Regions from separate parts of the Desulfovibrio sp. 6_1_46AFAA genome, predicted to be linked through region 1. Evidence: riboswitches for the same ligand, from Rfam matches in the RefSeq annotation. Region 1 holds a riboswitch; each other region holds the start of a gene.
What was found. A riboswitch is a leader RNA that binds a small molecule or an ion and turns the genes downstream of it on or off. The one in region 1 is predicted to bind cobalamin.
Positions count from the first base shown of each region.

Region 1 (7,013 bases):
CACTCTCTTTCTGCTGCTGGCCTGTGGGCTGCTGGCGGGTGCGGCCACGGTTCTGGCCCCCGCCGCGCCCCTGGACTGGATATTGCCGGTTCTGGCCCTGCTGCTGGGCGGCTGCGGCCTGATTCTGCTCTACCGGGCGGTATTCGCCCCGGCAAAGGCGCTGGAACGGGATCTGCTCGGCCTGAAGGAGACCGCCGCCCTGCCCTGCGACGCGGCCTACGGCCTGCTGCGCCCAGTGGCGGACGCGGCGGCCGGACATGCGGAGCTGTTACGGCGCGAACTGGCCCAGGCCCGGTGGGACGCCGAGGAGGCGACCCAGTCGTTGGAGGAGTGGCGCGAAAAATACAAACTGATACAGGCCGGTCAGCAGCTGATCCGCGAGAACTTGGCGGCAAGCGCCACGCGCATCCACATACTTTCCGATGAATTATCCCGCTTGCTGCCTTCCCTGGCCGAATCCGGTCCCGGCGCGGCCCCGGCCGGTGAGGAAGCGCTCTCGCGCCGCGCGCGCGGCGCGGATGCGCTCATCACGCAATTTCTGAAAAAATTCAACAGTGATCTGGATTTTCTCAATGCCTGTCTGGCGCAGGTGGAAAAATTCACCGACATGGCGCAGACAGAACAACCAGCCGTGTTCCGACCCAGCGGCGACGCCATTGTGACCTGGTCCGACAGTCTGTCCACGGGCGTACCGGCCGTTGACGGGCAGCACAAACTTTTGCTTTCCTACATCAACAAGCTGCACCGGGCCATCCGGGACGGCAGGGATGAAAAGACACTGCTGGAAGTGCTGGACGCTCTGGCGGGCTATGCCTTCACCCACTTCAATACAGAGGAAATCTTCTTCAGCCACTCCGACTACCCGGATGTGGAGAAGCATATCCGCGTGCACGACCAGTTCAAGGCCAAAGTGGTGGAATTCCGCGACGCGGTTTCAGACGGCAAGGCCAATGTGGATACGGAAGTGCTGGACTTTCTGAAAAACTGGCTCATTGAGCACATTCAGGGCATGGATGTCGCCTTTGCCCCCTATCTTGCCAAAGCGTCGGGCGACGGTCGGGAATGATTCCGGCCGGACCGAATTTACGCTGAAACACATTTGTTCAGGCGCCGCCATTCTTCACAGCGGCGCCTGAACTTTTTTTATACGCTCATTTTTCGTCATGGCCATTCGCGACAAGGACTGCCGCACGGCGGAAAAGATCGGAATCAGCCCGGCTCAGGCCGCGTTCTTTGCATGCTTTCCTGCAGCGTGCGCCAGCTGACGCCGCTGCTCCCTGTCCAGCAGACGCTGGTTGGAACTGCCCCGGAAGGGCAGATCCAGATCCCGCAGAGCTTCCAGATACGGCCCGTCAATGAGCAGATCGGTCAGCTCCAGCAGGCGGGCTATTTCCGGAGCGTCTCCGCGTTCCGCCCGCGCCAGCAAAGATTCATAGGTATAGCCGGTGTACGTGACCACATCCCCGCCCCGCGCGCGGACCCTCTCGGCCACGGCGCAGAGCGCCGCAGCCTGGAGAAAGGGTTCGCCGCCGGAAAAGGTCACTCCGGCCAGCAACGGATTTTCGTCATACACAGCGAGGAGTTCGTCCACGTCGCGGATGAAACCGCCCTCCAAGCTGTGCGTTTCCGGATTGTGGCAGCCCTTGCAGCCGTGCGGACAGCCCTGGGTAAAGAGCACAAAGCGCAGGCCCGGGCCGTCCACAATGGATTCTTCGACAATGCCGGACAGACGCAGAGACGGGCGCGCTTCACTGTCCGACTGCAACCCCGCCCGCGCGCGGGCCGCAGCGGGCGACGCGGACGCGGTCCGCTCAGGCATGGCGAACCCGGTCATGCTCCTCGGCTCGCTTGGCATTGTTGAAGCGGTCCAGGGTGCCCACCAGATAACCGGTGATCCGGCGGATGCGCTCAAAGCCCATGCCCTGGCCCACCATCTTCTGTTTCGTTTTCGTTTCCTCAAACAAGCGCGATTCCATCAGCATTGCCGCAATCTCCTTTCTGGTTCTGAAAGTTGTAAAAAATTTCCCACCGGTTCGGGAACCGGGGTTCAATAACGCGGATCAACTTTGAGAAGTTACATTCTCAGAGTATCTGAGACGCCCGCTTCGGCGCTTAACGGCGCAAGTGAATCGCGCCCTCGCCTTCGCAGCCGCCAGAGCAATTTCAAGTTGAAATTGCTCCACTATGATATTCCACCTCGACCATTCATTCCCACTTGGGCATCTGGGGGTATTTTCTGCGGAGTTCCCGCAGCGCCTCCAGACTGATCCCCTCGCCCTCGCGGCGGCCGCAACGCGGGCAGACGTCGTTGATGACGCCCGTGTAGCCGCAGACCGGGTCGCGGTCCAGGGGATGGTTGATGGAGCCGTAGCCCACGCCCTGATCATGCATGTAGCGGATGATGCGCTCAAAGGCCTCGAGATTTTTGCAGGTATCCCCGTCCAGCTCCACATAGGTGATGTGCCCGGCGTTGGTCATGGCGTGGTAGGGAGCTTCCAGCTGGATCTTCCTGAAGGCCTTGATGGGATAGTAAACCGGTACATGGAAGGAATTAGTGTAATAATCGCGGTCCGTGACGCCGGGAATACTGCCGTAGCGCTCCCGGTCCAGGGACACGAAACGCCCGCTTAAGCTTTCCGCCGGGGTGGCGATGAGCGTGAAGTTCAGGCCGGTCTTTTCCGCTTCCTCGTCGGCGCGACGGCGCATATGCCCGATGATTTCCAGGCCCAGCTTCTGGGCCTCCTCGCTTTCGCCGTGATGCGCGCCCACCAGGGCCTTGAGGGCCTCGGCCAGACCGATGAAGCCGATGGTCAAGGTGCCGTGCTTGAGCACTTCCCCTATGCCGTCGTCCCAGTCCAGCTTGCCGGAATCCAGCCAGATGCCGTTGCCCATGAGGAAGGGATAGTTGCGCACCTTTTTGGCGCTCTGGATCTTGAGCCGGTGCAGCAACTGCCGGAAGACCAGGTCGATCTTCTCATCCAGCAGGGCGTAAAACTTTTCCGGATCATTACGGGCTTCCAGGCCCAGGCGCGGCAGGTTCACGGAGGTGAAGCTCAGATTGCCGCGTCCGCAGGTCACCTGGCGCTCCGGATCATACACATTGCCCAGCACACGCGTGCGGCAGCCCATATAGGCCACTTCGCTGTCGTAATAACCGTCCCTGTAGTACTGGAGGTTGAAGGGGGCGTCAAGAAAGCTGAAATTGGGGAAAAGGCGTTTGGCCGAGGTTTCCATGGCCAGTTTGAACAAATCGTAGTTGGGGTCCTCAGGATTGTAGTTGACCCCTTCCTTGACCTTGAAAATCTGCACCGGGAAAATGGAAGTCTCGCCGTTGCCCAGACCGGCCTGGGTGGCCAAGAGCAGGTTTTTCATGACCATCCGGCCCTCGGCGGAGACGTCCGTGCCGTAGTTGATGGAGCTGAACGGCACCTGGGCCCCGGCCCGGGAATTCATGGTATTCAGGTTATGGATAAGGGCCTCCATGGCCTGGTACACGCGCCGGTCCGTATTGGCCAAAGCTTCGTCCACGGCATAGGCGTGGGCGCGTTCCGTCAGTTCTTTCCACTGTTCGGGAGCCGCTTCGGTCAGCGCGCGGCCCAGAGCATCGGCTCCGGCCATGCTCGGGCGCACGCCCACGGCATCCAGCAGTTTCCCGGCCAGTTCCTCCGCAGCGGCCGCGTCCAGGCCCCCGGCAATGCGCAGGCAGGCGCAGAAGGCCTTGCGGTATTCCTTGGCATAGGTCTTGATCACGCCCTCGGCCATGGCATAGTCAAAGTGCGGCACGCTCTGGCCGCCGTGCATTTCATTCTGGTTGGCCTGAATGGCTATGCAGGCCAGGGCCGAATAGCTTTCAATGGAATTGGGCTCACGCAGATAGCCGTGCCCGGTGGAGAAACCATTTTTGAACAGCGGGATCAGATTGATCTGGCAGCAGGTTTCGGTGAGCATGTAGAAATCTTTGTCATGAATATGGATATCGCCGTTAAGGTGCGCGGCCGAGGCGTCCTTGGGCAGGATATAATTGTCGATGAAGAATTTGGAGCCCTCGGAACCGTACTTGAGCATGGTGCCCATGGCCGTGTCGCCGTCAATATTGGCGTTCTCCCGCTTGATGTCCTCCCGGATGGCCGGGGAGTACGTCAGCTTTTTGTAGATATCCATCAGGTAGGATTCCGCGTTGCGGATCTTGGCGTGCTCCGCGCGGTAGAGAATATAGGCCTTGGCGGTTTTGGCGTAATCGTACTGGATCAGCGTTTCTTCCACCACGTCCTGAATTTCTTCCACATGGCGGAGGCTGCGCTCATCCAGCTTTCTGCAGACTTTTTCGGTGACGAAAAGCAGGTCCGTGGGCGACATGTCCTCGCCGCCCACAGCCTGATTGGCTTTGGTGATGGCGTTGAGAATCTTGACCGAATCAAAGGGCACGGACGCACCGTCCCGTTTCATAATACTGGCGGGCATGAAAAACTCCAGGCATGGAGGGGCTGTATGGAATAAAAAACCTCCGCCCGCAACACAGGCGGAGGAGGAAGCGCATTTATCCTCACTGCAAGACCTGACGGCAAAAGCCCCGTTGCCGGCGGTCCGTCCTCAAAGACGATGAATGAAAGCAGGTCTTCCGGCTTGCCGGCTCGCTTTTCGGCCTTCCCGGAGCGAATCCAGTGGCGCGCAAGGAAAAGCGGCATCAGTTCGGCGCACGGCGGCGGGTCCGCTCCCGATTTGAACGGGATTCCCTATTAAGCCCCGAAGGGCGCTTCCGTATCTCTAGAGATAGTCAAAACAGCCCCTTTCTGTCAATCAGAGGCGCGAAAAAAGGCTTCCTTGCTTCGTAGCAACATATTGAATTTAAAAGATAAATTTTAAGGGTACGGCCCTACGGCGACGACCGTCAGCGCTCCGGCCACAGTGCCGGGCCGCCATGCCCTCCAAAAGGTAGCGCCGGATGGTTTCATCGCCGACGATGCCGGGCAGGAGCATCTTGCCGCCCCCGCCGGTTCACCGCGCCGGGGCGGCCTGGCTTTCGGCTCCTCTCCCTGACGGGCCGCCGAGCCGCGCCGTGATCCAGAGGTCCAGACCGGGCACGCCCTCCTCGCCCACTGGCTGCCAGTCCAGCACGGCATCCCGCCGCGCTGCGGACAGATAGCGCACAAAACGCAAATGCAGATTCAGAGCGCTGTCCTTTTTATTCCGACCGACAAGCACGCTGTGGGCAGCCAGAAAAAACTTGCGGGACTCTCCTTCCGGGCCGTTGCAGTCCAGATAGAGCAGGCAGAGCGTATTCTGATCAATATCAATGTCGTTGAGCAGATCGTAATCGACCAGCCGCACGAACGCACCACCGGCGGAGACGTCGATCAGGCGTATTTTCCGTTCCAGATCCTGGCTGTAACGGCTCATATAGATCTGCACCTGGCCGCGCTGCTCCGGCAACATGGGCGCGAACCAGAAGCGGAATTTTTTGAGCATGCCCGGCCCCAGGCGCAGCCGTTCGTGCCGACGCAACTCCCGCCATAAGGAACGGAAAGGCGTCTTGAGCGTGATCTCGGTCAGGGCGTTTCCGGCGTCGCGCCGCACGTCCTGCACGCGGCAGTTGCAATAAAAACCGTGCCGCGCGACGGCAGCCTTACCGCTCTCTTCCTGCCCGTCCCTGGCCTCTTCCGGCTTCGCCTCGATATCCGGCTTGAAATAGATGCGGCACTCCCCGCCCTTCAGTTCAGCGGGAATCAGGGGCTCCGCCGTGGACAGGACCGTGATGTCGCGGGCGGTAAAGGTTACGGTGCAGAGCAGAGGTCCCGCTTCGCGCGGACGGCCGTCAAAGGTGAGTTGGACCGGAAGGGCCCGGTCACGGGCGTATTCCAGGGCGGTTGCGATATTCGGACGCCAGAGGCAGAGGGGCATTACGCGGATCTCCTGTCATCACCAAGGATGCATGCCATGTCCTTTGGCACAGAGCAAGTTGGGGAATTGCCATTCTCAAAGCCGGCGCTGACCTCAGCCGGCTGTTGTCGTTATTCGCAGCAATGCTGTCCTCGTCTGTCGCGTTGCGGCTACAGCCAGGCTTCGCCATGAACGGTTCAGGCAAGCCCCGGCGGCAATAGCTGACGCCCGGTGGGACTGAGTTTCAGCCCTTTGCCTCAGGCGCGGGCGGCCACGCGAGTGAGCACCGGAGCAGGGGATCTTTCAACGTTAACCTGCCCTATTTCCCAAGGATTTTTCATGGATAGCTCACGCGGACGCGTTCTGTAAAGTCGCAACAGCGCCCCGTCCCGGTCGAACTTGACCGCGACGGGGCGCTGTTCAGACAAAACCTGCGAACGCCGGGGATATTCTAAGCAGATTAACTTTGAGAATTGACATTCTCAAAGTTTTTAAGCCGCTCGCTCTGCTCTCGATGTCCGTACGGCGGCATAGCCGCCAACGGCTGACGCTCGTGGCGAGCGCCTGCTTACGCAGCCGCCAGAGCAATTTCAAAGTGAAATGGCTCTAGGTTGGAAGTTTCATTCCCTGCCCAAGAAAGCGAATTCCGGCGCAGGACGCATGGTAAAGCATATTCGAACTTCGCATGGAACGGGCCTCGCGCAGGAGAGAATGAAAGCACGTTGGGAGCGGCTCCTACGGCAGCAGGGTTACCTCATAGGCATTGGCCGGTTCCAGATACTTGCGGGCCACGGCCTGCAAATCAGCCGGGGCCAGCGTGGCGGCCTTGTCCAGCAACTGCTTCTGGAAATCCTGGGGATAGTGCAGCACGGCATCCGTGGCCGCCTCACCGGCGCGGTCCGCCAGGCTTTGCCTCTCGCGCAGGTATTCGCCCAGCAGGCGGTTGCTTCCGGCGGCCAACAGGGCCTTGGGCAGCGGCTTGGCCTTGATTTCGGCAATGATCCCGGCAAAGCCCCGCCGGGCCTGCTCCAGCTTGTCCGGCGTGGTGCCGATGTAAAAGGCCATGAAGCCCGTCTCCGGCATGCTGCGGTTGAAGGCGGTTACGGTATAGCCCAGGCCCTGCTCGTCGCGCAGGC
Region 1 is NZ_JH114301.1:603,828-610,840, reverse strand. It holds gene HMPREF1022_RS06090 (bacteriohemerythrin) at 1-1,066, shown strand, start outside; gene nrdG (anaerobic ribonucleoside-triphosphate reductase activating protein) at 1,220-1,819, opposite strand; gene nrdD (anaerobic ribonucleoside-triphosphate reductase) at 1,812-1,982, opposite strand; gene HMPREF1022_RS06075 (anaerobic ribonucleoside triphosphate reductase) at 2,206-4,461, opposite strand; cobalamin riboswitch at 4,592-4,773, opposite strand; gene HMPREF1022_RS06070 (hypothetical protein) at 4,996-5,898, opposite strand; gene HMPREF1022_RS06065 (M16 family metallopeptidase) at 6,613-7,013, opposite strand, start outside.

Region 2 (7,013 bases), on a different contig from region 1:
CCGTGTCCATCAATGTCTCGCGCATGCACTTCAACGACAACGGCTTCTGCGACAAATTGCGGGCCCTGACCGACAAATACCGACTGCCCCGGCATCTGCTGGAACTGGAGCTCACGGAGAGCGCCTTTTTTGAAAATGAAAAAATCCTCCAGCGAACCATGCACAGCCTTCAGGAGAACGGTTTCGCCTTTTCCATGGATGACTTCGGCACCGGCTACTCTTCGCTGAACACCCTGCGTGCCCTGCCTTTCAATACCGTCAAGCTCGACCGCGCCTTTGTCAGCGACAGCACGGGCAACCAGCGCGGCCGCATTGTGGCCCGCAACACCATCGTCCTGGCCAAGCAGCTCGGCATGCGGATCATCGCGGAAGGCGTGGAAACCGTGGAGCAGGCCCTTTTTCTGCGGAACATGGGTTGCGACCACGCCCAGGGCTTTTATTACTCGCGCCCCATGGACGCGCGGGAATTCGAGGTCTTCAGTTTCGTGCGCGGCAAAAGCTTCTGGGTGGACCCGCGCCTTCAGGACCGCCTCCCCGGCACGGAACCCGACGAAGCCGCGGAAGAATAAACCACGTCGCAACGTGCCCGGATTGCCAACGATTGGCGGGAATGCTAGAAAAAAACTGAACGAAGCCCCTTGACATGGGTTTCCAAACGCCGACCGCGTCGAGGATGCGTAATGGAACAGCGGGTTCAGACATCGGCCGCCCCGGCGCTGGGACCGGCGACGGACGAGATGGAGCAGGCCCGCTACAACTGCGTGCTGCGCAGCATCTTCGGCGAAATCTTTGAAGTGGATTTCAGCGGCGACAGCTACCGCCTGATCCACATGGGCGACGTGCTCTTCTGCCCGCCGCCGCCCGGCATGGGCGTGGCCGCCACCCTGCGGGCCATTGCCGAGACGCTCATCCATCCTGAAGACCGGGAAATTTTCCTGCACCTGCTCAATCCCAAGACCCTGCACCAGGGAGAAAGCCTCAAACAGGGCTATGCTTCCGGCGACGTGCGCAAAAAATGCCGCGACGGGCAATACCGCTGGGCGCGCTTCACGGTCTTTCCCTTGGCCTGCGCCGCTTCCGGCCGCCCTCTGCATATGATCTGCGTGCAGGATGTAGACGAACAGAAACGCGCCGTCGGCCTGGCCCGCGAAAACGCCCTGCTCCAGCGTCGGCGGCTGGACGAGCTGCGTTACAAGGCCGTGCTGGACCACACCAATACCCTGGTGTTCGAATGGCGCGACAATCAGCCCACCTACACCTCGCCGCACATTCCGCAACTGTTGGCGGGCGATTACAACGGCCGCTGGCTTTTTGACGTCTGGCGCGAGGACAATGTGCTTTCCCCGGAGGACGGGGGGATCTTCAAGGACTGCCTGAACGCGCTGGAACAGGGCGCCTCCTCGGGCGAGATGACCGTGCGCCTGCGCCGCCGGGACGGGCGCTTCATCTGGTGCAGGGTCACCTATACCTGCCTGACCGACCCGGACCTCGGCATCCGCTACATCGGCACCATCAACGACGTGGACGAAGTCACCCGGGCCACGCAGGCCCTGCACTTCAGGGCTGAATACGACCCCCTGACCGGCGCGTACAACATGCAGACCTTTTTTGAAAAGGCCGACCTGCTGATCCGCCAGGGCGACGGGCCGCGGCATATCGTGCGTTTCGACGTGGCGGGCTTCAAAGGCATCAACGAAATGTTCGGCCTGGAGGAAGGCGACCGCCTGCTGCGGGCCATCGCCCATCTTGTGCGCGAACAGATCGACAAACGGCTGGAAACCTTCGCCCGCCTGTCCGGCGACGTGTTTGTGGCCTGCCTCGCGGGCGACCGCGAGCGGGTCCGACATTTTGTGGGCTGGCTCTCGCGCCAGTTGCGCGAATATACCCAATCCTACCGTGTCATGCTCTTTTTCGGCATCTGCCCGGTGGAAAAACGCAGGACCCCGGTGCACGTGCTCTGCGACTGGGCCCATCTGGCCCTGAAAACCGTCAAAGGCAGCGATCTGACCAACTACGCCTTTTACGACGGCGAGTTGCGCGCCCGGCTGCTGGATGAAAATAATATCAAGGACCAGATGCACGAGGCCCTGGAAAAAGGCCAGTTCGTGCTCTACCTCCAGCCCAAGGTGGAGATTTCCAGCGGCCGAATTGTGGGGGCCGAGGCCCTGGCCCGCTGGCAACACCCCACGGACGGGCTGATCCTGCCGGGCCGCTTTGTGCCGCTGTTCGAACGCAACGGCTTCATCGTCCGTTTTGACGAGTACATCTGGGAACAGACCTGTAAAATGCTGCGCCTCTGGCTGGACAAGGGCTATCGGCCCACGCCCGTGTCCATTAACGTCTCCCGCATGCACTTCAACGACGACCGTTTCTGCGGCAAGCTGCTGACCCTGACCGACAAATACCGCCTGCCCCGGCACCTGCTGGAACTGGAACTCACGGAAAGCGCCTTTTTTGAAAGCGAAAGAACCCTGATCCGGGTCATGAACGACCTCCAGGAACAGGGCTTCGTCTTTTCCATGGACGATTTCGGCACGGGCTATTCCTCCTTGAGCACCCTGCGCGCCCTGCCCTTCAACATCGTCAAGCTGGACCGCACCTTCATCAGTGACGGCACGGACAATGAACGCGGCCAGATCGTAGCCCGCAACACCGTCACCCTGGCCCGCCAGCTCAAGATGAAAATCATCGCCGAAGGCGTGGAAACTGTGGAGCAGGCGCGCTTTCTGCTCAGCATCGGCTGCAATTACGCCCAGGGCTACTATTACTCGCGCCCGGTGGATCCCGAAGAATTCGAGGTGCTCAGCTTTGTGCAGGAAAAGGCCTTCTGGGTGGACCCCAGCCTCCAGGAGGAAGCCCGCCGCCTGAACCTGCCCCTGGGCTTGAACGCTCCGGACCGGGAATACTGAACCGCCGCATTGCCGGAAGCTTTTCCTGATCCGTGCGCCTCTCGGAAAGGCCGTCGGGGGGCAACGCCGCTCCCAATTCATGCCCGCCCCCCCATTGAACACCGCCCTCGTGCGGCGATTTTCCACGCCTTCGCCCCGTGGGCTTGTCCCTCGGCAATGCTTGACAGCGCAGGCCAAAGCATATATCAATTTATCTAGATATTGTGATGATAAACGGAAAGCGGTGTAAATCCGCTACGGACGCGCCACTGTAACCGGGACAAACCCAACCGAAGCCACTGTTCGACACGGACGAACGGGAAGGCAAGGCGAGCACGGGCCGGAAGTCAGGAGACGACTTGTCACAATGGCCGCGATTGGTGCGGCACGGCAGTACTGTCTCGCGTATAGGCATTTGCCCGGACTGGAGCTTACGTTTGAAATTGCCGCCCAACGGCCCGGCATCTCCGCTGTTTTGCGTTCCACGGCCCACCGGCGGATGCGCCGTGCGGCAATTTCGCGGCGCGGATTTTCCTGAAAGCCCGCGCGGAGCGGTTTGTCCCGCACAAAGTCGGACCGCCCTCTCCGGATGCATCCCTGTATTCCGGCTCCGGACGCACGTGAAATGGACTGCCCTTTCAACTCTTTTGAAAGGAGCATCCCATGCGAACTCACATTCTCGGTTTCCCGTCCATCGGAAAACAGCGGGAGCTGAAACAGGCTCTCGAAGCCTTCTGGAAAGGCGATCTTGCCGCTGAAGCGCTTGCCGAAACCTGCACGGCGCTGAAGAAACGCCATTGGCGCATCCAGCAAGACGCCGGTCTTGACTATGTGACCACAGGCGATTTTTCACTCTATGACCGCATGCTGGACATAACCCGCATGCTCGGCGCAATGCCTCCCCGCTTTGCCCCCTGCCTCAAGGACGCGCACCCGGATCTGTATTTCAGCATGGCGCGCGGCGATGCGCGGCGCAACATCCCGGCCTTGGAAATGACCAAGTGGTTTGACACCAACTACCACTATCTTGTGCCGGAAATCGATGCCGATACGCCTTGGCATCGCGAAGAGCACCCGCTGGTCGCGGATACAAGGCTGGCCGGGGAACTCGGCTTTTCGCCGAAACCGGCCCTGATCGGTCCGTTCACCTGGCTGGCCCTGGCAAAAGCCCGCAACGGCGCGCGCAAGTGGGAGCGTCTGGACGCGGTTACGGCCGCCTATGCCGACCTTTTTACGCTTCTTGCGCCCTTGTGCGACCGCATCCAGGTTGAGGAACCCGTGCTCTGCACGGAACTTCTGCCGCAAGAGGCGAGCGTGGCTTTTCGGGAGGTCTACGCGGCCCTGAACGCGGCCGGCAACGGCAAGCTCATGCTGACGACCTATTTCGGCCCGCTCTGCCGGAATCTGGATCTAGCCCTCGCTTCCGGCTGCGCAACGCTGCATGTGGACATTGTGCGCGGCAGGGAACAACTGGATGCCGTTCTGGACAAGCTCCCCGCCGACACGGCGCTTTCGCTCGGCGTGGTGAACGGACGCAATATCTGGAAAAGCGATTACGCCCAAATCCTGCCCCTTGTCACGCGGGCCGTCGCCGCGCTCGGCACGGAACGGGTTTTGCTGGGATCAAGCTGCTCGCTGCTGCACTGCCCTGTGGACCTGGAGAAAGAAACAACCCTGCCGGAGCACATCCGGAACCGCATGGCCTTTGCCGTGCAGAAGTGCGCGGAGCTGACCGACCTGCGAAACATCGCGGAAAACAGCGACCACGCGGCCCTGGCGGCCAATGCCGCCGTATTGCGGGCGGCTGCCGGGCATGCCGACAGCCGCATTGACGCCGTGCGCCGACGCGCGTCCGCCGTCACGCCGGACCAGCTTTCCCGCCGCTCGGCCTATCCGCAACGGCATGCCGCGCAGTCCTGGCTCAACCTGCCCCCGCTGCCCACCACGACCATCGGCTCCTTCCCGCAGACCGCCGCCATCCGTAAAACACGCCTGGACTACAAGCGGGGCGACATGCCGGAAGCGGACTATCTGGCCGCCATCAGACAAGAAATCAAAAACTGCATCGCAAAGCAGGAGAAACTGGGCCTGGACGTCCTTGTGCATGGCGAGGCTGAACGCAACGATATGGTGGAATATTTCGGCCAGCAGCTCGGCGGCTTCTGCTTTACGCAGAATGGCTGGGTGCAGAGCTACGGCAGCCGCTGCGTAAAGCCGCCCGTCATCTACGGCGACGTGTACCGCAAGCGGCCCATGACCGTGGACTGGATTCTCTACGCGCAGTCGCTCACGCAAAAACCGGTCAAGGGCATGCTGACCGGCCCGGTGACGATTCTCTGCTGGAGCTTCGTTCGCGAGGACCTGGAACGCGGCGAAGTCTGCAAACAGATCGCCCTGGCTATCCGCGACGAAGTGCTGGATCTGGAAAAGGCGGGCATCCGCATCATCCAGATCGACGAAGCGGCCCTGCGGGAAGGTATGCCCCTGACCAAAGCTGCGGCGGAAGACTATCTGCGCCGGGCGGTGGACGCCTTCCGTCTGGCCGCGTCCGGCGTGGAGGACGCCACACAGATCCACACCCATATGTGCTACAGCGAGTTCAACGCCATTCTGCCCTGGATCGCCCAAATGGATGCGGACGTCATCAGCATTGAATCCAGCCGCAGCGGCATGGAACTGCTGGAAGCCTTCACCGCGTTCCACTATCAGGGAGAAGTGGGGCCGGGCGTGTACGACATCCACAGCCCGCGCATCCCTGGCGTGGAGGAGATGACGGATCTCCTGCGCAGGGCCTTGCGCCACATTCCCAAGGAACAGTTGTGGGTAAATCCCGATTGCGGCCTGAAAACCCGCCAGTGGGACGAGGCATATCCTTCTCTTGAGAATATGGTCGCCGCCGCTTTGCGGGTACGTGAAAGCCTGCGCTGACGCGTACCGGACGGGTCGAAACCTGCCTGTCCCATAGATTGGTAAGGAAGTGCTGATTACTGAGGATGTTGTTCTTTGCCGAGGGCGACGGAGCGGGCCTGACGCGGGCAGAGGGCAAAAAGACCGGTAGTCAGCGCTTCCTTAAAACGGAAGACGCAGCAGACGCAGGCTGTCGGGCTGGATATAGAGCAGACGGCCCTGGCTCACGGCCTCGGGCCGGGTGACGAAACTGTCCTTGCGGATGTTCAGAATGGCTTCGGCCTCGTGGCTGCAATCAAAGAGGTGCAGGATTTCATCGTTCATGTGGTCGGCGGTGGTCCAGTGGCGGTTCACCGGCGGGCCCTCCGGGGTCAGACTGCGCAGAAAGCGGAAAATGACCGCGCGGCCGCGCTCCGGCGCGAGCCATTCCCGGCAGGCCCGCCAGAGCTCGTCCACTGTGGGCTGCTCCTCCGGGGCAAAAGGCCTGCGCACCTCCAGGGGAAAGGCGCGGCTCTGCGCCCGCAGCATGCCGTCCACCAGATTGAGATAATCTGTTTCCTGATCCAGCACGGCCCTGAAGGCCTCGGGCGCGCCTGCCAGGGCCAGCAGGGTTTCGTTGAGAATGTCCCGCGCCTTGAGCACCCGGATGCCGTGGGTCAGGCGCAGAGCATTAAGTACCGCGTAAATGGCGCAGAAGGTATCCAGTTTGCCCTGATAAAACGGTTTAACCATGCAAGCCTCCGCGCATTGTTATGCCCGCAAGCCTAGGGGGGGTCAAGGCGGACATGCCGCGCGCCCCGAGCTTTCCCGGCCTGTTTTCCTTTACAAGCCTGGTGCGCGCATGTATAAAAGGACATTCATCAACTATATCACAATACCTTGATATGCAGATATTAACCAATCCCCAAGAATTGGCGGCCCAATGCCGGGCCTGGCACGCCCAAGGCGAGGATATCGCCCTGGTTCCCACCATGGGTTATTACCACGCCGGGCATGAAGACCTGATGGTCCACGCGCGCGGCCTGGCCAAGCGCCTGGTGGTCAGCCTGTTCGTGAATCCCGCGCAGTTCGGCCCCGGCGAGGATCTGGAAGCCTACCCCCGTGATGCCGAGCGCGACGCCGCCATTGCCGAAAGCCACGGCGCGGACGTGCTCTTCATGCCCGAGCCGGGTTCCATGTACGCGCCGGACCACGCCACCTGGGTGGAGGTGCCGGAAC
Region 2 is NZ_JH114303.1:377,023-384,035, forward strand. It holds gene HMPREF1022_RS11500 (putative bifunctional diguanylate cyclase/phosphodiesterase) at 1-569, shown strand, start outside; gene HMPREF1022_RS11505 (bifunctional diguanylate cyclase/phosphodiesterase) at 681-2,909, shown strand; cobalamin riboswitch at 3,088-3,265, shown strand; gene metE (5-methyltetrahydropteroyltriglutamate--homocysteine S-methyltransferase) at 3,552-5,816, shown strand; gene HMPREF1022_RS11515 (hypothetical protein) at 5,958-6,527, opposite strand; gene panC (pantoate--beta-alanine ligase) at 6,680-7,013, shown strand, end outside.
Region 2: another riboswitch for cobalamin. It lies ahead of metE (5-methyltetrahydropteroyltriglutamate--homocysteine S-methyltransferase); the one in region 1 lies ahead of HMPREF1022_RS06075 (anaerobic ribonucleoside triphosphate reductase).

Region 3 (7,013 bases), 180 kb from region 1:
TGCTCGCTTGCTCGTTGGTTATCAGATGTAATATTCCGCCCGGCACGACAGGAATTTTGCCCGCCGGCGAGGAGAACAAGCTTTTTCTGCAGCGCAGTGGACTCTTCTGGTCCATGGGCGGAATAAAAAGCGCTGTTCGACAACGTCCAGCGGGCAAAAGAACATCATGCCTAAGGATGGAGCCAGCGCTCCAACTCCTCCGCCGCCTCCACGGCGCGGGGGCCGGGCCGGGCGAAACGGTCCTCATCCACCACAAGTACCCGTCCCGTGCGCACGGCGCGCAAATCCCGGTAATGGGCGCGCTCGGACAGAGGCTGCGGATCGGGATTCATGGGACCCTTCTGGGTCAGGTAGGCGTCCGGGTCAGCCAGGATCAAGGCCTCCTCGTTGAAGCGCACCAGCTTCTTGTCGTCCGCGACCACGTTTTCGCCCCCGGCCACGGCAATGATCTCATTGACGATGCTGCCTTGCCCGGCGGCCAGCAGATTGGGATAACGCACTTCATAGAAAACGCGCACCGGCTTTTCCCCGGCATGGCGCGCCCGCAGCGTTGCCAGGCGCGCCCGCCAGTCCCGGATCAGCCCGGCGGCCTTTTGCTCGCGTCCCGTGAGACGCCCCAGCTTTTCCAGCACATCGAACATCTTGTCAAAAGAATCCATCTCAAACGTCAGCACATTGATGCCCAGTTTACGCAGGGCTTCGGTCTGCAACAGCGCCTCGCGCCGTCCGGCGAGCTGAAGCACCAGATCCGGCTTCTGAGCCACGATCAGTTCCGCATTGGGCCGCATATGGGTGCCTATGGCGGGCAGACCGGCCAGCTCCGGCAGATGGGCGTCGGCCACGGTGCGCGCCACCAGCAGGTCGCGCGCGTCCAAGGCCAGCAGCAGCTCGTTGTAGGCGCCGTACAGGGCGATGATCCGCTCGGCCGGTTTATCCAGAGTCAGCGTGACGCCCGTGTCGTCAACCACCTCAATGGGAGCCGCCTGAACCGGGGCCGGATTCAGGCCCGTCAGCAGCAGAACCAGCAGCAAAATTGACGGCGCCGTTGCTCCACGGCCCGGAAGCGCGCCCCAGCAGCGCCTGGGGCAGGCCCCAGCGCGGATGCGAAAAAACCCGGATGGGAATATCGTACAGAACACTGAGTCTCTCCTCGGTGAAGACCTCGGACACGGGGCCGTCAAAGAGTACCCGGCCGTTTTTCAGGCCCATGAGCCTGGTTGCATACAAGGCGGCCAGATTGCAGTCGTGCATGGCCATGAGCACGCAGGCCCCGGCGGCCCGACGGCGCTCCAGCAGATCAAAAAGTTCCACCATGCGGGCCAGATCCAGACCAGCGGCCAGCTCGTCCAGCAGGAGCAGCGGGCTCTCCTGGGCCAGAGCCCGCGCCAGCAGCACCCGCTGCAGTTCCCCGCCGGAAAGCTCCCCCACGCGACGCGCGGCCAGAGCGGCGGCTCCGGTGGCGGCCAGGGCCTGTCCGACGGCGGCGTAGTCCCGCCGTCCGTAGCCGCCCAGCCAGGAGAGGTAGGGATAGCGCCCCAGCAGGACCATCTGACGCACACTCAGGCCGGACGGGCATTCCGCGCGTTGCGGCACCACGGCCGCCAGCCGGGCGCGTTCGCGCGGACGCAGGCCATCCAGCGGCCTGTCCGCCAAACGTATGCCGCCGCCCTGGGGCCGCAGCACGCCGGAAATGCAACGCAGCAAGGTGGTTTTGCCGCTGCCGTTGGGTCCCAGCAGGGCTACGCTTTCGCCGCCGCGCGCCGCCAGGCTCACGCCGCGCAGCACGGACCGCCCGGCATAGCCCGCCGTGAGATCGCGCACGTCCAGCATCGGCCCTTCCACTGCTCTGCTCAGCGGCCTGTCCATTGATCGTGCGCCGGACATCAGCGCCGCCGCACCAGAAGGGCGAAAAACGGCCCGCCCAACAGGGCCGTGACCACGCCCACGGGCAATTCCTGGCCGCCGCCCAGCACGCTGCGGGCCAGGACGTCAGCCCAGACCAGCAGCACGCCGCCGCCGAAAAAGGCCCCGGCCAGCAAAGGGCCGTGCCCCTGTCCCAGCAAAAGGCGCAGCACATGCGGCACTACCAGGCCCACAAAGCCGATCACTCCGGCCACGGCCACGCAACCGGCGGTCATGCAGCTGGCCCCGGCCAACAGCCAGAAGCGCGCCCGGCCCACATTAAGACCCAGTTGCGCGGCCTGCTCGTCGCCCAGCGAAAGCACGTCCAAGGCCCGCCAGCCCAGACCCACGGCCAGCAGACCGGGAATAAGGGTCGCCAGCAGCAGGGGCAGACTGTCCCAGCCCCGGCCTTGGAGCGAGCCCAGAATCCAGAACACGATGCTGGTCACGGATTCCTCATTGAGAGCCTTGACCAGGGCCACCAGGGCCCCCAGAAAGGCGGCCACGGCAATACCCGCCAGAATCACGCTTTCGCGGCTGAAATCCCCCTTGCCCCGGCCCAGCCAGAGCGCGCCGCACAGGGCCAGCAGGGCCCCGGCCAGAGCGGCGGGAGCCACCAACCCGGCCTGGGTCACTCCCGCCGCATGGCCTAGAATCCGCCCCAGCCACAGGCCGAACCCGCCGCCGACGCCGCCCAGGGCGATAGCCATGCTGGCACCGCAGGCCGCACCGGCGGAAATGCCAAGGGTGAAAGGGTCGGCCAGGGGATTGCGCAGTACGCCTTGCAGGGCCACGCCAGCCACGGCCAGCGCGCCGCCGCAAAGTGCCGCCAGGCAGACCCGCGCCAGACGGATCTGCCCCACTACCAGGAGTTGAGAGGCGTCCACCGGAGCGGCGGCCAGGCCCAGGCTCGCGGCCAGCGCGCGGAAAACCTCATTCACGCCCAGCGGGAACGGCCCCGGCAGGCAGGCCAGCGGCAGGGAGCATAGCCAGAGCGCCGCCAGCCCGGCCAGGGCAAGGCAAAGGGACCGCGTCCGGGGCGGCCGGGAAAGGGCATCTATGTGCATATCATATGGGGCTATGCGGACAAAAAAAAGCCTCTTCCATACCTGGAAGAGGCCCGTATTTCCTCTGCCTGACCGGCAAAAACCCGTTGCCGGAGAACATCTCACGCCAAAGCAATGCACTTTTTCAAAGTTAAGCTGCACCAGGAGCGCGAAAATGGGCACGGCAGGTCTTCCGGCTTGATCCCCTTGCCCCGGCCTTCCCGTTTCCAGTGGCACAAAATGGGGCGCGGTTTGCGGATCTCACGGCGGCGGGTCCGCTCCCGTTTTACACGGGATTCCCTTTTCAAGCCGTTCCGCGTTGCTCCGCCGGTCCGGCTACCGTTGTCAGAGGGCACATTAGGCGCGGCGCGCGGCCCTGTCAATGCGGCCGGACAGATGCATCTGACTCCAGCTTTTAAGGCATCTTATTTGCCGGGATTATCCGTCAAAACCAGCCTGTTCGACGTTGGCGGCGTCATCCGGCGTTTTTTGCCGCTCACGTACTTGAAGTACAGCCCTGCTCTTGGTGCCCGTAAGGCTCGCCCGGCTCGCCAACGGGCACGGCCCTTTGGGCCGCCTTCCGGTCGGTTTCCGCGCAAAAAGCGCCATTTCCCTTGCCAACGCCGAAGAATCTTGCTTCAGCCGTTGCGACGAAGGAAGCTACGGATGAAGACAGCAATTGGTTACGCAAAATTATATCTAGGAAAATCGCTGTCGCTATCCGTAGCGGTGCTGTCTTGATCCGTAGCAGTGCTGTCCTTATCTGTACGCCGCCCTGCGGCTACAGCTAAGGCAACACGGCTTCGCCGTGAACGGCTCAAGCAAGCCGCTGACGCGGCAACGGCCAGCGCATTTTTTAGAATTCTCCCGGCACCAGCCATCCGCCTGCGCTTCGCTCCGGCGGAGCAAAGGTGGCTTCGCCCAACTCTTGGGAAAGAGTATATGATAAATACCAATACATTGAACCAGCCGTATAAATTAAATGAACTTTTATACGCTTGCCAAGGTAGACGCGCGACGGATCAGCCTCAGGCCGTGATCCAGATCAGGCTGGCCTGACGGCCGGACCTTTTTTCACGCCGGTAAGAGAAGAACTGTCCGTTGTTGGAAGCCGTGCAAAGATCCAGGCCGTAGATTTGGCGCTCCGGCAGACCGGCTTGTTGCAACTGCCGGCGGGTCAGGCCCCAAAGATCCATGGTCCGCGTTGCCGGGTCGAACCAGGCCCGGAAGTCGTCGCTCCATTCCCGCTCGAAGTTGACGAACTCCGCCCGTCCCGGCCCCAGGCTGGGTCCGCGCACGGCCAGCAGGTCGCAGGGTTTGAGATCATAGCGCGCGCAGAAGCGGGCCACGCCCGTACCCGGGAAATCGCAACGGTTGCCCCGCCAGCCCGCGTGCAGGGCAGCCACGTATCGACCGCTCTTGTGCGCCAGCAGAATGGGCTGGCAGTCCGCGGTCTTGATCAGCAGGCCCAGGCCGGGCCGGGACACGGCCATGCCGTCGCCGTCCGCCGTGGGCCGGATTTCGCAGGCCACGGCTTCCGGCTCGAAGAGCAGCACGTCGCCGTGCACCTGATTGAGCTCCGCCCAAGCCGTGAGGCCGTGCGGCTGCAAGGCCGCCAGCAGGTCACGGCGGTTGCCCGTTACAATATCCGGGTCGTCCTCGGTGCTGAAGGAAATATTGCCGCCGTCATAGCCGTTGCGGTACACCCCGCCGGGGATGGCGGCTCGGACCTGAAAGGCGCAACGGACATTCTCAAGACCGGGAAACTGAAAAGGAATGTAGCTTACAGACACAGAAACTGCTCTTCCGTGCAGAGATATTGCACGCGTTGATCCCACTGTTCCAGGGGCAGATTTTTGGCAACCTGGAAGGCGAAGCACAGGCCCACGCGCGGGCAGGCCAGTTCGCTGTCCAGAAAACGGTCATAATACCCTCCCCCGAAGCCCAGGCGGCCGCCGTGCAGGTCAAAGGCCAAGCCAGGCAGTACCAGCAGATCCGGCTTAAAGGCCTTGCCCGCCCCTTCCGGCCCGAAGCCCGGCAGCCCGTCCTCGGGCTCGCTCAGGCCGAAAGGGCCGGTCCGCAATTGTTCCGGCCCCGTGCAGGCCACGAAGTCCATGATCCCCGCTTCGCCGGGCCGCACGCGCGGCAGCCAGACCGTGCGCCCGCTCTTCCAGGCGGCGTCCAGCAGCTTGTCGGTGGACAATTCGCCCTTGAGGGCCACATACAGCGCCACGGAATGCGCATTGCGCCAGCAGGCGGCCTCAATCAGCCGTTGCTGGGCCTCCAGACTGCGCGCCCGCGCCAAACCCGGCGGCTGGCGGCTGCGCAGCTTGCGGATATGCTCCCGCAGGGCGGCCTTGCGCGCCGCGACGGGTTCCTCGGACATGGGGGATTCGGGAGATGTGGGAAGCATGGCGGCTCTTTCCATCCGTGGCGAGTTATGGCAGGATTGCGACACCATTTTTATAACAAAGGATAGGACGCCATGCCAAGCGCCGATACGCAGGATTACCTCTGGATAGCCGTGGGCGACATCCACGACGACCCCGCCTGTTTCCATCGGATTCCGGAACTGGCCCAGGCCGACGGGATCATCGTCACCGGCGACCTGACCATCACCGGCGGCGTCAAGCAGGCCGAACTGGTCATGGAGGTTCTGCGCGCCCACGACCTGCCGGTCTGGGCCCAGATCGGCAACATGGACCGGCCTGAAGTGGATGCATGGCTGAGCGAGCAGGGCTGGAACCTGCATACCGTCACCCGCGAACTGACGCCGGACACCGCCATTTTCGGCGTGGGGGCCTCCACGTTCACGCCCTTCGGCACGCCCAGCGAATTTCCCGAATCCACGTTCGCGGCATGGCTGGACGCCTGCTGGCAGCGCGCCCGGCGCTATCCGCATACGGTGCTGGTTTCCCATAATCCGCCCAAGGATACGGCCTGCGACGTGATTCCCGGCGACGTTCATGTGGGCTCCACGGCGGTGCGTGAATTTCTGGAAGAAGCCCAGCCCGACATCTGCCTCTGCGGCCATATCCATGAAGCCAGAGCCGTGGACCGCGTGGGCCGCACCGTGGTGGTCAACCCCGGCGCGCTGGCCCAGGGCGGCTACGTGCTGTTGCGCTCCAACTCGGGGCGGCTGTCCGCGGAACTGCGAGTGTTGGAAAACTGCTGACACTTCGCGCCCGGCTCCTTCCTCCCCGCCCTGTTCTGAAAGAGGCTGGAAGCGAAGGCCGGGCGGCCCTTCTTGCATATTTTCACAAAAGACGTATTATAGAGCAGATTAACTCTGAGATGTCACAATTTCAAAGTTTTGAAGACGCCCGCTCCGGTACATCACAGCGCAAATAAGTCGCGCTTATGCCTTGTAGCGGGCGGCTGCCTTCGCAGCCAGCAGAGCAATTTCACTTTGAAACGGCTCTATTAAAATAAGGTCCGGCATGTCCGCGGCAATTGCGCGCCTGTAACGGCGCTGCTGCCGCAGTGCTCCACGCGGCGTTCGACAGGCCGGGCTCACAAATTTTTTCGCGGCGCTGTTTTTCAGATTGCCGCCAGAAGGATTTTCATGACTACTGACCAGGATTTTCCCGTGGCCGCGTCTCCGGCTACGGATGGCGCAAGCCAGGACCGTTCCACTGTTGCTTCCCGTGTTTCCCCCGCATCGGCAGACTCCGCCGTTTCCAGCGAAGCCCCCGCTCCCAAACGCCGTACTTCTTCCCGCAGCACTAAAAAATCGGCCGCCAAAACAGCACGCGTTCAGCCCCCAAAAGAGCCCGACGTGCCGACGGCTGACGGCAAGACCACGGAAAATGCCGACGCCGCAGCCGCCCCCAAGGCGCGGGGCGGCAGGCGCACGACTGCAAAAAGCCCGGCCCAAGCCCCTGAAGGCGGCGAGGACAGCCCGGCCAAGGCCAAACGTGCTCCGGCCCAGCGCACGGGCAAAGGCCGCCGCAGCGCCACGGCCAAAACCGGCAGTGCTGAAACCGGCGCAGAGGCAATGCAGGCGGCAGCCCCGGCGCAAGCTGCGGCAACCGGGGAGAGCCCCGCGGAAACGCCCGAGAAGGC
Region 3 is NZ_JH114301.1:421,169-428,181, reverse strand. It holds gene HMPREF1022_RS05375 (ABC transporter substrate-binding protein) at 171-1,031, opposite strand; gene HMPREF1022_RS05370 (ABC transporter ATP-binding protein) at 970-1,830, opposite strand; gene HMPREF1022_RS05365 (FecCD family ABC transporter permease) at 1,884-2,969, opposite strand; cobalamin riboswitch at 3,115-3,307, opposite strand; gene HMPREF1022_RS05360 (polyphenol oxidase family protein) at 3,977-4,741, opposite strand; gene HMPREF1022_RS05355 (5-formyltetrahydrofolate cyclo-ligase) at 4,732-5,361, opposite strand; gene HMPREF1022_RS05350 (metallophosphoesterase) at 5,434-6,123, shown strand; gene HMPREF1022_RS18845 (Rne/Rng family ribonuclease) at 6,727-7,013, shown strand, end outside.
Region 3: another riboswitch for cobalamin. It lies ahead of HMPREF1022_RS05365 (FecCD family ABC transporter permease); the one in region 1 lies ahead of HMPREF1022_RS06075 (anaerobic ribonucleoside triphosphate reductase).

Region 4 (7,013 bases), on a different contig from region 1:
TGGAATATTTTTTGATCTTTTCAGCAAAAAGTTGCAAGCAATAAACGCAACACACTATAAATAAATATTTTATATAGAAATATAATTATCAAATTATATACATATAGTGACAATTAAAAATATTTACCAAAACTCTCTGAACGTCAGCTAATCATGAAAAACGGAGTAGTTCATGATCAGCAGCAACGTAAAACGACTCATGGCGGCCAAAGGGTTGACCAACCAGACCCTTGCGGCGAGGGCTCGCATTTCCGCCGATACAGTCGCACGCACTAAAAGTGAAAGAATCAGAGAGTGCAGCCTGGATACATTGATTTCCATTGCGCAGGCCCTTGGAGTTCAAATAAAAGATCTCTACTGTGAATCTTCGGAGATGCAAGCAAGTTCAGAGCAAGGGACTGAGCCCTCTCTTTTGGCCATAGAATTAGGAATCCTCATTAAAAAGAAAAGGTTATCAATTCCAAAACTTACGCAGAAGAAGCTGGCTCTCCAATCCGACCTTGAACAGGCATACCTCTCAAAAATTGAAAGAGGGTTATTGCAGCCTTCATTGGATGAACTTATACGTTTGGCCCAACGCATTAATACGACGGCGTCTCATCTCCTTAAACAGATTGAATCAGCTGAAAGCCCAAAATACACATCGTATCCTTCAAAAAACAGATCTCGATAGCATTTTAATTAATCATATTAAGTTCTTTCTTTGCATATTAAAGTAGCGCTGACGATATATTATTGCTCAATTTTAGTGCATTCTCAAAAATGGAGCGCACTAATTGTTTCCCATAAAAAGCAAGCAGGCGAGTCTTCTTGACGCCCCGTTGACTCCCTTCCCCACTCCCGCACATTCAGGTCTGATACAGAAAAAGGGCGCCCTCGCGGACGCCCTTTTTCTGTATCGTCGAAACAGCCGGTCTAGCTGTTTTCGCTTTCCTCAAACTTCTGCTTGAGCAGGTCGCCCAGGCTCTGCCCGGCTTCCTGCGGGCCGGAATGGAATTCCTTAGGTTTGCGGCGCTCCTCCTCATCCTTGATCTGCTTGATGGAGAGGCCCAGACGGCGCTCCTCGGCGCTGACATGGATGACCTTGGCCTGGATTTCCTGGCCTTCCTTGTAGATTTCCGCCGGGGTCTTGACCTTCTTGCCGGACAGTTCGGAGACATGCACCAAGCCTTCGATGCCCTCTTCAACTTCCACAAAGAGGCCGAAGTCGGTGATGTTGGTCACCACGCCCTTGATGGTGCAGCCCACGGGATAGGTATCCGGCACATGGCCCCAGGGATCGTCCACCAGCTGCTTAACGCCCAGGGTGAACTTCTCGTTCTCCTGGTCCACGGTGAGCACCTTGGCCTGTACGGTGTCGCCCACCTTGTACAGCTCATTGGGATGGCGTACCTTCTTGGTCCAGGAAATGTCGGACACGTGGATAAGGCCGTCGATGCCGTCCTCAATGCCGATGAACATGCCGAATTCGGTAATGTTCTTGATGACGCCCTCAAGGACGGTGCCTTCAGGATATCTCTCGGCCACCAGTTCCCAAGGATTGGGACGGACCTGCTTCATACCCAGGCTGATGCGCTTCTTTTCGCCGTCCACGCCCAGGATGACCACTTCCACTTCGTCGCCGGTGTGGACCATCTGGGAGGGATGACGCAGCTTGCGCGTCCAGGACATTTCGGAGATGTGCACCAAGCCTTCCACGCCGGGCTCCAGCTCCACAAACGCGCCGTAGTCCACCAGATTGGTGACCTTGCCGGTGCACTTGGCGCCTTCGGGGAAGCGGGCGGAGATATCCTGCCAGGGATCGGGCACGAGCTGCTTGAGGCCCAAGGAAACCTTGTTGTTCTCACGGTCGAAGGAAAGCACCTTGAGGGTCAGCTCCTGGCCCATGGTGATCATTTCCTTGGGATGGCGGATGCGCTTCCAGCTCATGTCCGTGATGTGCAGCAGGCCGTCCAGGCCGCCCAGGTCCACAAACACGCCGTACTCGGTGATGTTCTTGGCCTTGCCCTGGACGATCTGTCCTTCCTCCAGGGTGCGCAGCAGATCCTGACGCTTGGAATCGCGCTCCTCTTCCAGCAGCACGCGGCGGGAAACAATGACGTTGCTGCGGCGGCGGTTGATCTTGAGCACGCGGAATTCAAATTCCTGGTTGACCAGAGCGTCCATATCCGGCACGGGACGCAGATCCACATGCGAACCGGGCAAAAACGCCTCCACCCCGCCGATGTCCACCGTGTAGCCGCCCTTGATGCGACGCACGATATGGCCCTTGATGACCCTGTTATTTTCCTGCACGTCCTCGAGCTGATCGAAGACCTGCATGCGTTTGGCCTTTTCAAAGGAAAGGGTGATGGTGCCGTCCATTTCGTTCTTGCGCACCACATAAACGTCCACCCTGTCGCCCACGCTGACGGCCATGTTACCCGCGGCGTCACGGAATTCAGCCGCGGGGATCTGCCCCTCGGACTTGAAATTCACGTCCACCAGCACATTGTCGTCATCCACACGGACGATCTCGCCTTTGGTAATGGAGCCTTCTTCAAGGTCGCCGAAATCGGGATTGAGATAGTTTTCGAGGGCGCTTTCGAAATTAATTTCGTCGTGCCCGGTTTCCTTGTCTGCCATCTGCCATGCCTCCAAATAATTTCCCCTCGCTGAGAGAGTGGGAAAAATTATCAGAGGCAAAGGAAAAGCACAAGAGAAATTGTCCGGCGCAAGGTTTTACGGCCAAGGAGAGAGACGGAAAAATGCGAAGCAGGGTCGGGTTTGCCAGGCCGCGAGCCAGAGCAGGCCCGGCTCAGGCAGCGCCAGACCGGCTGGCGGCGTGGCCGCCAGCGGAAGCAGGACTTGTCCCGCGTCGGCGGGCCGGGCGGCCAGGCCCCGGCACAGCAGATGCCCGGCCAACTCCTCGGCAATGCTGTTGAAGCAACGCAGCTCGATCCAGACCGGTTCCTCAAGTTGAGCTATGGGCGCGGGAGGCGCGTCCTCCCGGCGCTGGGTAATGGCGGCGCGCATGGCCGCGTACCGGCCGCCCCGGCGCAGGGCTGCCCCGGCCACGCCGGGCATGGCCGCCGAAAGGGCCAGCCGGTCGCCGGAGGCCAGGGGCACGGCAAAATCATCCACAGCCAGACCGTTACGCAAAATGGTCTGGATGCGGCTTTCCACATATGCTTCTTCCAGCCCCAACCCCAAGGTCAGAAAACGCCCCAGGCTCACGGCATCCCCGCCTCGCGCGGGCAGTAGCACGCCCCGGCGCAGCAGGGCCGCGGCCGCAGCCGAAACTTCGGCGCTGAGCCCGGCGGGGGTTTCAGGCCGCTTGCCGGTGCCGCAACAAATATCCATCTCAAGGGAGGTATCCATATTCGGAAGTATAGCTTGAAACGCGCGCCGGGCCAAGGCCCGGCGCGCGCCTGGAAACAGCCCCTGGGCCTGATCGCAAAAAATGTGCTTTTTCGCTGAGTCACGGCGGCTATCTCATTTTTCAGCTTCGACACTTGTCTTGACTTTTGCGCCCCCCTGTTGTCCTCTGCCCGCTGTAGCGGGGAATTCCGTGCAAATCGGAAACAGTCGCGCTGCGGTAAGAGGGTACAGAGCTTCTTCGCCTTGCCGGAAACATCCCGGCGGGGCGCGACAGCCAGCCGTCACAGGTGAAGGCGAAGCCGAGGCGCGGGGCCGTTGTCCTGATTATGATCAGAAACGCGGGCCTCCACATCCCTCAAGTCCGAACACCCGCTGGCCGGGGCGTTTTGCGCCGCCGCCGCCGTATCCACCTTTCAACGCACGATTGAGGAGGTTGCCATGTCTCGTACGTTGCGCGTGTTCCCGCGCGTCCTGCCGCTTTTCCTGCTTCTGCTGGCCCTGCTGGCCGCGTCCGTCCAAGCGGCGGATCAGAAAGCCCCCAAGGAAGGGGTGCTGCTGGTGGCTTTCGGCACCAGCGTGCCCGAAGCCCTGCCCTCGTTCAAGGCCGTGGACGCGTCCTTCAAGGCCGCGTTTCCGGACACGCCCGTGGTCTGGTCCTACACCTCGCAGATCATCCGCAAAAAACTTGCCAAGCAGGGCAAGCCCGTGGGCGGCATCAGCGACGGCCTGGCCGCGCTGGCCAAGGCGGGGGTGAAAGTGGTGCGCGTGCAGTCCCTGCATGTGATGCCCGGCGAGGAATTTACGGAGCTTGAGCGGGCCGTGCTGCTGGATATCCAGAAGCACCCGGGCCGTTTTGAGGCCGTGTACCTGGGCCGCCCCCTGCTGGAGTCGCACAAGGATGCCTTAAGCGTGGCCAAAGCCGTGCTTGCTGATATGGGCGACAAACGCCGGAAGGGCGAGGCTGTGGTGCTCATGGGCCACGGACAGGCCCACGGCCGGGCGGACCTGGTTTTTGAAGGCACGCGGGCCACGTTCAAGGAAAGTGACCCCCTGGTCTTCATGGCCACGGTGGAAGGCGCGCGCGGCATTGACGACCTGCTGGCCGAGCTCAAGGCCCACAAGATCAAGAAAGTCTGGCTGCAGCCCCTGATGGTGGTGGCCGGGGACCACGCCCGCAACGACCTGGCCGGGGACGAGGAGGATTCCTGGGCTTCCAAGCTCAAGGCCGCCGGTTTCAAGGTGGAGGCCAACCTCAAGGGCCTGGGCGAAGTGCCCGGCGTGCGTGATCTCTTTGTGGACCATGCCAAGCAAAATGTGGACGATCTGACCAAGGAACCCAAGAAGCAGTAAAACCGGATTTATCCACCGCAGCAAAGACGCCGTCCGTTTCCACACTCCGTGGAGACGGGCGGCGTTTTCGTACCGCTAGGGGGTACCCAAGCTGAAGGATTTACAGTAGCGTTCCCACGAATACGGTTTCACGCGCCCACGCCGCAGGTTTGGAGGTTTTTGCATGCCCAAGCTGATCAGAAAAGCCCGCTCCACGCGCCAGGATAAAAAAAATGCGTCCCCCGCACAGACGCCGGAAACTACGCGCAGCATGGAGACATACGGCCCGGAGGAGCAGGCCCTGTTCAAAAACGCCATCCATATCGCGGACGTGGTGGTGCGCACCTTCGGCCATCTCTGCGAGGTGGCCATCCATGATTTCCGCGATCTGGAGCACTCCCTGATTCACATAGAAGGCTCGCTGACCGGACGCCAGGCCGGTGCGCCCATTACCAACATAGTGACCAAGGCCTGGCGGCAGGGCGGCAACGAAGTGGAAGATATCGTGGCCTATCCCACTTCCACCCCCTCGGGCAAAACGCTCAAATCCTCCACCAGCTTCATCCGCAACAGTCGAGGCGCGGTGATCGGAGCATTTTGCCTTAACTTCGACCTCACGGATTTTGAACGCTTTCAGGGTGTGCTGCACTCGGTCATGCGTTATGAAAGCCACCCCGGCAAAGACATGAGCGAGGCCTTCGCCTCCTGCATGGGCGAAACCAGCGAGGCCATCATCGAGACCGCCATCAAACGGGCCGGCAAACATCCGGCGGCCATGAACCGCGAGGAAAAGAAAAACTTCATCCGCATTCTCGACGAGGAAGGCGCGTTCCTGATCAAGGGCATGGTGCAGTATCTGGCCAAGACCATGCAGGTTTCCATCTATACCGTGTACAATTATATGCGCGAACTCAAGAAAGACGCCCAGGACTAGACATGGACAGGGGCGCAGGCAGGGCATGCCGACAGGCTGCGCCCTGATCTCATGACGGCGCACACCCGCTGAACCTCCCTCCCGCTTCCCGGGTGGCACCGACCCAGGCGCTGAGTAGCAATACCAGGCCGCGTATCAGGCGCAAACATTCCGCCTCGCCTTTGCACTGCTCCACGAAAACAGCCGCTGCCACTGACCTCGCTTTATCCCGGAACAGCGTGCCTTCATATGCGTCCGAGGGCATCCCCCTGCCATTCTTTGTCGCCGTGCCGAAGTGCCACAGTCCTCATCCCCGGGCCATAATGCGCCGAACCTTGCAAAAGACACCAATATGGCAGTGCCGCCTGTGGTCGTATTTCCCATTCTATATTTAAAAAAAATTTTAAATTAAAATTTTTTGTTGACTTTTTTTGCAGCGCCGTGCCATCCTGCCCCATACAGAAGAAGGCTCCCGACGATCATAACCACGGGGAGAGAAGCATGCGCGGAGACGACAGCAGGACGACAAAGGTCGGATCCTCCCTCTCAATCGCGGTCTTGCCCATGCCCTGCCTGTCACCCCCGACGCGGGTCCGTCTCCCTCCGGCGGACCCGCGCTTCCTCCCCGCCGCAAAGTTCCCCTCGCCGCCACGGCGCATACCCAAAAGCTCCGCCCGCAACTCCTTTTTCCGCACAGAACCTCCCTGACTCCAACCGACGACGCACTGGCGGCGGCAGCCTGCCCCGCTGCGGCAGACGTAAGCAGAAATGTTACACCCAACAGCTGACCCAAGGAGACGAACAATGAGCAGTGCAATCCTGACGGAATCAAAAACCGAAAAAGGTCTGCCTTGGTGCAGAGAAGACACACTCTGGGTACTCGGCATTTACGGTACGGCGGTGGGCAGCGGCAGCCTGTTCTGGCCGATCAGTCTGGGTTTGGCGGGTTTCTGGCCCATGCTGATTCTTTCCCTGCTTTCCTTTCCCATGACCTATCTGACCTACCGCGCACTGGCCCGGCTGATCCAGGCCGGGTCCTACGGCAACGGGAAAGACGGGAATATTCTTGACACCGTGGATGAATTCCTTGGCCCCAAGTGGGGGAAATTCTTCACCTTCTGCTATTTCGCAACAGTATTTCCAGCTGCCACGGTCTATACCATCACCGTGGCCAATACTCTTATTGATCTGATCCACACCCAGTTGGGCATGGGCCTGCTGCCGCGCTATATCGCCGCGCCCCTCGTAGTGGGAGTGCTGACGATCATCGGGGCGCTCGGGGTGGCCGTGATACTCCGCTTCATGGCTCTGATTGTTTTTCCCTTTATTATTTCGCTGGTGTTTTTCGGTATTGTCTCCATCCCGTACTGGAATCCCTCCTTCATGACCACGGCTGAAGGATTTGGAGGCG
Region 4 is NZ_JH114303.1:437,959-444,971, forward strand. It holds gene HMPREF1022_RS17490 (hypothetical protein) at 1-64, shown strand, start outside; gene HMPREF1022_RS16665 (helix-turn-helix transcriptional regulator) at 173-673, shown strand; gene HMPREF1022_RS11810 (30S ribosomal protein S1) at 916-2,625, opposite strand; gene HMPREF1022_RS11815 (hypothetical protein) at 2,722-3,342, opposite strand; cobalamin riboswitch at 3,500-3,751, shown strand; gene HMPREF1022_RS11820 (sirohydrochlorin cobaltochelatase) at 3,799-4,710, shown strand; gene HMPREF1022_RS11825 (helix-turn-helix transcriptional regulator) at 4,874-5,623, shown strand; gene HMPREF1022_RS11835 (hypothetical protein) at 6,407-7,013, shown strand, end outside.
Region 4: another riboswitch for cobalamin. It lies ahead of HMPREF1022_RS11820 (sirohydrochlorin cobaltochelatase); the one in region 1 lies ahead of HMPREF1022_RS06075 (anaerobic ribonucleoside triphosphate reductase).